2 regions of the Halomonas sp. KO116 genome follow, and region 2 is predicted to be linked to the other one. Evidence: predicted binding sites of a transcription regulator. Region 2 holds the regulator's gene; the other holds the start of a gene.
What was found. The regulator FNR, encoded in region 2, switches genes on or off when oxygen is low (the NO sensors DNR and NnrR bind a similar motif). The targets are predictions, from matches to a motif close to TTGATNTANATCAA.
Positions count from the first base shown of each region.

Region 1: a site for FNR is predicted at 2,412-2,425, ahead of dsrO (sulfate reduction electron transfer complex DsrMKJOP subunit DsrO). Genes of this name have one in related genera too.

Region 1 covers NZ_CP011052.1:2,332,373-2,336,758, forward strand. Annotated here, with positions in the region: gene KO116_RS10835 (molybdopterin dinucleotide binding domain-containing protein) at 1-344, opposite strand, end outside; gene nrfD (NrfD/PsrC family molybdoenzyme membrane anchor subunit) at 337-1,566, opposite strand; gene dsrO (sulfate reduction electron transfer complex DsrMKJOP subunit DsrO) at 1,550-2,326, opposite strand; gene KO116_RS10850 (YgaP family membrane protein) at 2,618-2,806, opposite strand; gene KO116_RS10855 (hypothetical protein) at 2,836-3,324, opposite strand; gene KO116_RS10860 (rhodanese-like domain-containing protein) at 3,395-3,985, opposite strand.
Region 2 covers NZ_CP011052.1:1,162,539-1,166,924, forward strand. Annotated here, with positions in the region: gene KO116_RS05410 (DUF294 nucleotidyltransferase-like domain-containing protein) at 1-600, shown strand, start outside; gene KO116_RS05415 (DNA polymerase III subunit epsilon) at 597-1,259, shown strand; gene ttcA (tRNA 2-thiocytidine(32) synthetase TtcA) at 1,365-2,276, shown strand; gene fnr (fumarate/nitrate reduction transcriptional regulator Fnr) at 2,269-3,012, opposite strand; gene hemN (oxygen-independent coproporphyrinogen III oxidase) at 3,095-4,386, opposite strand, start outside.

The DNA of each region.
Region 1 (4,386 bases), 1.2 Mb from region 2:
AGCGGGTGGTAGGGATTGCCTGATACCCGCAGTACTTCGCCAAGGGCGTCATCGACCCTAACTCTCACGCCGCACCGTGTGGTACAGCCGTAGCAAATAGTGAAGGCGACTCGCTGGCCGGGGGTTAAGGTGAGTTCGCCAGTGTCTAAATCGACTCGATATTCTGGGGTCAGCGAGTTGCCATGAATATGGTGACTGGGTTTTTCACCCGCGCTACCGGTAATGCCCTTAGCCATTTTTGCCAAAGGGTCGGCATAGCCCACGGCAAAAGTGGCTGCACCACCGGCGACGGCAGCGCCTTTTAGAAAACGGCGGCGTGACGGGTCTTGAGCAGACTTAGACATGACTAGACGCTCCTTTTTTCGCGGTGAGAGAATGAGTAGAAGCATCTTGGGTAGCGTGAGTGGGCGTTGCTATAAGGCCGCCCTGTTGGGCCTGCCGCCAGGGAATAAACAGTTCAATCAGTAGAATAGCGGCGAGCCAGAGGCCGAAGGTGCCAACAATGCCTAAAATACCGGAAGAGCCCGCGGGAATGCCGTAGTGATGAAAGCCTGCGCTGTTGCGGGCCACATGCTGAACATCCATCAGCACCACCCAGCGGAACATCCAGCCCATGTGTATGGCTACGAGGCCTAACAACCATGCCCAGGCAAACAGTGCTGGCTGGTTAGAGGTTAGGACACCGCGCGCGTGCTTCTGGCGCAGGGTAGGGCGAGTCAGTAAAAACAACACGGCGGCAAAGAGCGCTAAGCCGGTAATCCCTCCCCATAGGGCGGTATTGCGCCACGAGTCGCTATGACGCACGGATTCCAATGCGGCGGCAACAGAGCCTACGTGGGCATTCACGCCATCCAAAAACCAGCTAATTGCAACCAAGCCTGCTAGTGCACAGGTCACTAGCAGCACATACAGCATCTGTCGTATAGCGGTTTGCGAACAAAGCCCACTAACCCGGTTCAGCACTAATACCAGCCCGGAGGCGGCGATAAACCCCGTGGTCGCCAGCATAGGCGGTAGCCATACGGTGTTCCAAAGCGGGCGGGCTTTTACGATTGCAAGCTCCGCACCGGTGTAAAGCATAATGCCGCTGGAAAGCCCCAGCGCAGCCAGACCTACCACGGCGACCAGTGCTCGTGGCGTTATGCCACTGCCCAGTGAAAGCCAAGTAGCTAGCATGCCGCTGAGTCCTGGTGCGCTGCGCTGCGCCTGCAGCGCGGGCCGCCATGCCAGCCAAGCAAGGCCAAGCACGCTAACCAAATAAAGCGGCAGAACAACGCTGCCAATCGACATCCACGAGTGGCTATTGGCGTAAGCGTAGAAGTGCCAGAACCGCAGCGGCTGGTGCAAATCCGCGAGTAGCGCAACGGGCGCTACCAGCGTAGTGCTAACGCAAGCGATTAGCGCCAGACGCGCGGTAGGCAGCCAGGCTTTTTTGCCGAATACCAGTGCTGGGGCGGCTAGCCACAGGCTGGCGTAGGAAACCGCAATCATGAAAAAGTACTGCACCGCCCACGGGTACCAGGCGATGTCATAGCGCGGTGCCAGTAGCTCAATGGTGGAATTCATAGCCCATCTCCTGACCGTGGGGGTCGAGTACTTCCAGCGCGACGGGTTCTGCCGTAGGACGCGTGGTGAAGCGCTCATCCATGCCTAGGTAGAACACCTGAGGAAGGGTGTGTTTTTCGGGTTGTAGCACCATCAATGCATCGCGATGTTCGTAAATCATGCGGCTGATTTGGCTTTGAGGATCGCGCATGTCCCCAATCACGCGGGCACCACCTACGCAGCTCTCAACGCAAGCGGGCAATAGACCGACTTCTAGACGATGGGCGCAGAAGGTGCACTTGTCGGCGGTTTGCGTGCGTTGGTTAATAAAGCGAGCATCGTAGGGGCAGGCGTTAACGCAATAGGCACATCCCACGCAGCGGTCACTATCGACCACCACAATGCCATCCTGCTGCTGGTAAGTGGCTTCTACGGGGCAAACCGGGACGCAGGGCGGGTTTTCACAGTGGTTACACAGCCGGGGCAGCATAAAGGTGGCTAATTCGCCGCTTTCCTGGTGCTGTACTTCATACTGGGAAACCGTGGTGCGGAATTGGCCCAGCGGTGCAGCGTTTTCGATATGACACGACACCGTACAGGCCTGGCAGCCGATGCACTGGCGTAAATCGACAAGCATGCCGTAGCGTTTAGTGGGATCGCCTTCACGGCGGGCAGGTTGCTGATTGATGCCAGCTTGGGCAAGGCTTGAAAACGGTATCAGCGCAGCGCCGGCGCTTAAACGTGCCATTTGACCCAAGAGCGAACGGCGTATTGCGTCCATAGCGCCTCCTTGGCGAATTAAACGGCATTCGCATGGGCGAATGGTCGGAATACGCTTAGGTTACGCCTTTTGTTAAAGGTGAAAATTGATACGTGTCAATGGGTTAGGGTATATCTCTTAATGCTCCCTTAATGTTAAATGGCTAAGTGTTTGTTCTGTATACGGAGTTTCATTTAGCATTAAACAATTGAATGGCGACACGGGTAATTTTTAGCGCACATATATAAAATAGCGCTTGCGCTAATAAACATGGCAAGCGCTATTTCTATGGTCTTGTTTGCTTAATAGACACTATTTAGTTTTGCAGGTAGTGAAGCCTATTAATTTATAAGCTGGGCAGAAGTTAAATAGCCCGGTGGCTAGCGGCAATACGCCGATCCAGCCCCACACCCCGATAGTGCCTGTTAGGGCCAGTACGATCAGTGCAATCCCTATCAGGATGCGTAAGATTTTATCGATACCACCGACGTTGCGACTCATAATTAACTCCTTAATTTAAGTTTGAGTGCTCAAAAACTGTAAACAGGAATGGACGGATCGCGCATCATTTCCGCTATGTGGCCAGGTGCCGCCACACCCACGCCTTCAAGAAGGTCGTCTTCTTCGTTTTCGCTGTTGGGCAGGTAAATGGCACACACATCCACGGTGGCGCCATTATCTAAAAGCATATTAAGCATGCCTTCCGGCTTGACTTGGCCTGCCGGGTTGCTCGGTGGCGTGTTGATAGCTTCCGCACTTGTGTATCCCCCGACGGCCAAATCACCAGCAGCATCACAAAGCAGTATATGCAGGTGAGTGCCTTGCTGCTGCATGGCGTTGGATAGAATCATGGCCATGCCTTGGGTCTGCAGTGAGTCGCTAGTAAGGATAACTAAGGCCTGATCTTCAGTTCCGTTTCTGCCATGGCTGTCAGACATTGAGAAACTAGAGAAACCGATAGCAGCAGTAGCAACTGCCAGTGTCAAGATCGTATTGCTGGTCTTATGTGTAATAGTCATGGGGTCACCTCGTTGGTTTTGATCAGTATCTTGGCCCTGCTGCTCAAGCAGTGACCCATATATCGGACTGTTAATGGGCAGGGCGCCATGCCACATCAGGGTTGATGTCATAGCTCCACGGAAGACCCGAATTGCGCCAGCCATCCTGCGCTCTTACGCCCTGGGAATTACCCTCCTTGAGCTTTTCACCCTCGAAACCGTCGGTCATGGAATAGACTTCGCTGTATCCCATCTCGGCTATCACATCGGCAGCGGGGGCACTGCGGGTGGCACCGGAGCGACACATGACAATGATTGGATCTTCTTTGTTTACGCCCAGCGCTTCTATTTTGGCTCTTACTTGCTCTTCGAAGTCAGCGTTTTTGACTACTGGCCAAGTCTTCGCTTCTTCATCGAAATTATCGCGCTCGGCTATCACCCAGGGCACATGGATATCGGTGGGCTCGGCGAAGCCAGTAAACTTGATCTCAATGGGGTCGCGTACGTCGATAAGTACAGCACGATCGTTATCTTGCATGAGGTCATGAGCCTCAATGGCCGTGACATAGAGACCTAACGTTGTTTCCCGGTAGGCCTCGACTTCGTCTGCAATAGAGGGTGTGGCTCCTAAGGCCATCGTGATTCCGATGACGGTAGCCATTGGCATTAAAGAACTTTTCATAACTATTTCCTCTAACGTAATAACTTAAGTCTTATTGTTTGAGGATAGACCTCTTCTCGCTTAAAAACACGAGGCATATGGCCGCAGCTTGATCCATATCAAGCCCATATGATTTTTCGAGGTCGTGAAATGACGTAACGATGAGGGAGTCTTTTTTCTCAACGACAACGACAAGCATTGCTCCATTGTCTAGGCCCCAGAGGAAACAGTTAGCCTTGGTGGATTCAGAAGGAGAAAACTTAAAACAGGATGACAACTCGGATATCTTAAGGCGTTACTGGCGCACAGTACCCAAATCAAGCGCCGCTGTAGGCTGACTTTATGCGGCTACTGGTGACGAGGAATAGCCAGGCTTTGGCTAATCACCTTTTTCATATGGGTATTCGTGGGTTTAGCGTTAA
Region 2 (4,386 bases):
AAATGGGCCAGCGAGCGGGATGGTGACAGCCTGATGAAGCTGGCGATCATGCTTGATGCCCATGCGGTGGCCGGTAACCCCAGCCTGCTTGCCAGTGTACGAGAAGAGCTATTTGAACGCTGCTCTCGTGATGAGCTGTTGCTTTCGTACTTTGCGCGCACGGCGCTACGTTTTTCCACACCGCTGACGCTGTTTGGCTCGCTGAAAAAGCCTCAGCACGGTATCGATATCAAGAAAGGCGGTATTTTTCCCATTGTTCACGGCGTGCGCACCATGGCGCTTGAGCGGCGCATCCAAGCCACCTCGACGTTTGACCGTTTGGATGCCCTGGCCGCCGATGGGCGATTGGATCGCCGTTTTGCAGATGACCTGGGCGAAGCGTTGGCCCTGTTTTCCGAGCTACGTCTTAAACAGCAGCTAACCGCGTTGGAGACGCCTGTCGGTGCTCAAGAAGCTAACGCCCAAAACAGCAGTCGCGCTAACCGTGTCGTGGTGCAAAATCTTTCTTCCCTTGAGCGCGACCTATTGCGTGAAGCGATGCATATTGTCAAAGACTTTAAGCAGCGGCTTTCCCATCGTTACCATTTGGAGTATTCGTGAGCGGAATACGGCTGTTAGATCGACACGTGGCACTTTTTAGCGGTTCCTTACGCACCTTGTTGCGTCGCGAAAGCGACCGGCGGCGCTGTGCTGATTCTCCCTATGCCTGGCTCTTTCAGCCCTATATGGGCGAAGAGCTGGTAGCGCTTGCCTGCACATCAACGCCTACGCCGACATCACCTGTGATCAGTTTGGCCGCCGTGGTGCTTAGCCAACAGCAGGTGCGTACCAGCCGTGCTTTTGTGCTGACGTTAGGCGCACCGGGGCAGGCTGACCATGCATCGCTGCGTCGCCATCACCTGCTGTGTCAGGCGGGGTGTGTGGCGGCGCCAAATCGCGACAATTTAAATGCGTTAGTAGAGTTTATTGGCAATCGACCTATTGTCGGCTGGCAGTTAGACCAGCGGATTGGCGCGTTAAATGCGTTGCTGAGAAAGCGGTTGAATTTCGCGCTGCCCAATGCCCAGGTCGACGTAGAAAAGCTGCATCAGCGCCAGCTGCGGCGCTTGCACCCGGAGATAGAGGCACCGAGTAGCTTTGCTCAAGCGCTGGCGTGCTGGCAAGTACCCGCGATGGGGATGCAGGGTGTGTTAGGTGAGGCCACTTCCAGCGCGCTGCTGTATATGCGCCTGCAGCGCATTATGGCGGAGGCTGCTTAGTAATAGGCAGCGCTGCATACGAGTAGTTGGGTCAGGGCGGTGAGTGTTGTTAGAATAGCAGCCACTTTTTCTTGAATGCCTTCCACCCTCGGCAGTGCTTATACCATGCAATCTCTTGATCATTTTGACCCTGCTTCCCTCGGAGCCGCCCTCGCTGATGTTGAGCAAGACTCGCCAGAGCTGGCTGATGCTAAGCAGAAACGTGAATTTAACAAGCTGCAAAAGCGCCTGCGCCGAGAAGTAGGCAATGCGATTATTGATTACCAGATGATCAATGAAGGCGACCGCGTGATGGTCTGTCTCTCCGGCGGCAAAGACAGCTATACGATGCTGGAGATTTTGCGCAACTTGCAGCGCAACGCGCCGGTCAATTTCTCAATGGTAGCGGTCAATCTGGATCAAAAACAGCCCGGTTTTCCCGAGCATGTGCTGCCTGCGTATCTGGATAAGCAGGGCGTGGAGTATCACATTGTCGAGCGCGACACCTACTCGGTGGTGAAGGAGAAAACCCCGGAAGGCAAAACGACTTGCGCGCTCTGTTCACGTCTGCGCCGCGGTTCGCTGTATGGTTTTGCTGAAGAGATTGGCGCCAATAAAATCGCCCTGGGTCACCACCGCGAAGATATCCTTGAAACGCTGTTTCTCAATATGTTCTTTGGCGGCAACTTAAAAGCGATGCCGCCTAAGCTGCTTTCTGATGATGGTAAAAATATCGTCATTCGGCCGTTGGCTTACTGTAAAGAGGCGGATATTGCCGAGTTTTCACGGCTGATGGAATTCCCGATTATTCCCTGCAATCTATGCGGTTCGCAGCCCAATATGCAGCGCCAGGTGGTCAAAGAGATGCTCGCCGAGTGGGACAAAAAATTCCCCGGCCGCCTGGAGAGCATGTTTAAGGCGGTGACTAATATTGCCCCTTCCCAGTTGGCCGACCGCAGCCTTTTCGATTTTGAAGGCTTAGAGGCCAAACAGGCAGAGCTGCTGGCCGGGCGTATCCAGGCATTTAACGTCAGCTAGCGTTTTGCTCCTCTTCGGCGAGGGTGATTAAGCGCTGCATATCAAGAATATTGACCTCTCGCCCGGATACCGCCATTACGCTCTGCTGCTGGAAGCGGCTTAAAATCCGGCTGACGGTTTCCACCGCTAAACCCAAATAGTTGCCGATATCGGCCCTGGGCATGGAAAGGCGGAAACTGTAGGGCGAGTAGCCACGGCGACGAAAACGATCCGAGAGGGTAATCAAAAAGCTCGCCAGCCGCTGGTCGGCGGTTTTACGCGACAGCAGACGCATCATGCGCCGGTCATCGCGTAACTCTTTGCTCATGCTGCGATACAGCTGGCCACGCAGTTCGGGCAACTCCTCAGAGAGTGAGTCCAAGCGATCAAAGGGAATCTCGCAAACGGTGGTCGTTTCCAGGGCAATCACGCTACCTGGATAGTGCTCCTCATCAATCCCGTCCAACCCCACTAGTTCGCTCGGGAGGTAGAAATTGGTCAGTTGCTCGCTGCCGTTTCCCTCTGAGGTGACTTGTTTCAAACTGCCCGAACGTACCGCGTAAACGCTGGTAAAAGTATCGCTTTGGCGAAATAGTGGTTCGCCTTTTTTCAGCGGTGCGCGACGACGAATAATGGCATCGAACTGGCCCATATCGTCCAACTCAAGGGCAAGCGGCAGGCACAGCGAGCTAAGGCTGCAGGTTTGGCAGCGCGCTTCGTGGAGTAGCGAGCGTCGGCTGCTCATAGGTTCCAACATGCGGTGCTCCTTGAGTGGGTCAGGGTAAAATTAGCAAATTCTTACTTATTGTGATGGCGTTAGCATGCCTACAATAAGGTGATTAAACAATCTTAGAGTAGCGCTGCCCTATTTGCCCAGAAAGATGGGTATCGAACGCCATGGCTAAATGGCGCACCAGCAGACGACCCATGGACGTGGCGCTAAGTTGATCACCACTACGGGTCAGTAGGCCATCTTGCTCGGCGCTCTGTAAACGCTCCAGCGCGGGGGCAAAATAGCGGGGGGCATCGATGTTCCAGCGCTGGCTGACCGCAGCCAGGTCAATGCCCATATCGCACATCAGCCGCTCAATCACGTCTCGACGGATGAGGTCGTCGTCGCTCAACCGCACGCCGCGTACAGTGGCGAGTTGGCCCTGATCCAACGCCGCCTCGTAGCTTGCCAGATCGCTCGGGTTCTGCGCGTAGACGTCATCAATGCGCGAAATCGCCGAAACGCCAAGCCCGATTAAATCGCATTGGGCGTGACTGGAGTAGCCTTGGAAGTTGCGCTGTAGCGAGCCGTCGCGCTGGGCAATGGCCAGGCTATCGTCAGGCCGGGCAAAGTGATCCATCCCGATATGTACGTAGCCAGCCGCGGTGAGCATCTCTATCGTGGTGCGCAGAATTGCCAGCTTCTCTTCGCTACCCGGCAGGTCATCGACGTTAATCCGCCGCTGGGGGGCAAAGCGCTCGGGCATGTGGGCGTAGTTAAACACAGAAAGCCGTGCGGGATTTAACTCGATCACTTGACGCAGGGTGTCTGCAAAGCTTTTTTCAGTCTGAAAGGGCAAGCCGTATATTAAATCGAGATTGAGCGAACGAAAGCCCAGCCGGTGTGCTTCATCCATCAGCGTCTCGGTGAGTACTCGTGGCTGAATACGGTTAATGGCTTTCTGCACCAGCGGGCTTAAGTCCTGCACGCCTAAACTGATGCGATTGAAACCGAGCGATTGCAGGTGGCGCAGCGTAAATACATCCGCTTCGCGTGGGTCTATTTCAATCGCGTAATCGCGATCGGCAGAGGACGAAAGGCCAAACCGGGCATCCAAACGATCAATCAGGTCGCCCATCTGGTTCAAGTTAAGAAACGTCGGTGTTCCGCCACCCCAGTGCAACTGCTTCACCGGTCGTGTGGTATCCAAGTGGCGTGCGGTCAGCACCATTTCACGGTCGAGTCGGGATAAGTAGGGCTCGGTCAGGGCGGTGTTCTTGGTGGCGATTTTATTGCATGCGCAGTAGAAACAGATCTTGCGACAAAAAGGCACGTGAACATACAGCGACAGCGAACGCTGACTGGCATTGCTACGCTCTAGTGCCTGGGTCAGGTCACCGGGGGTGAATTGGTCGTGAA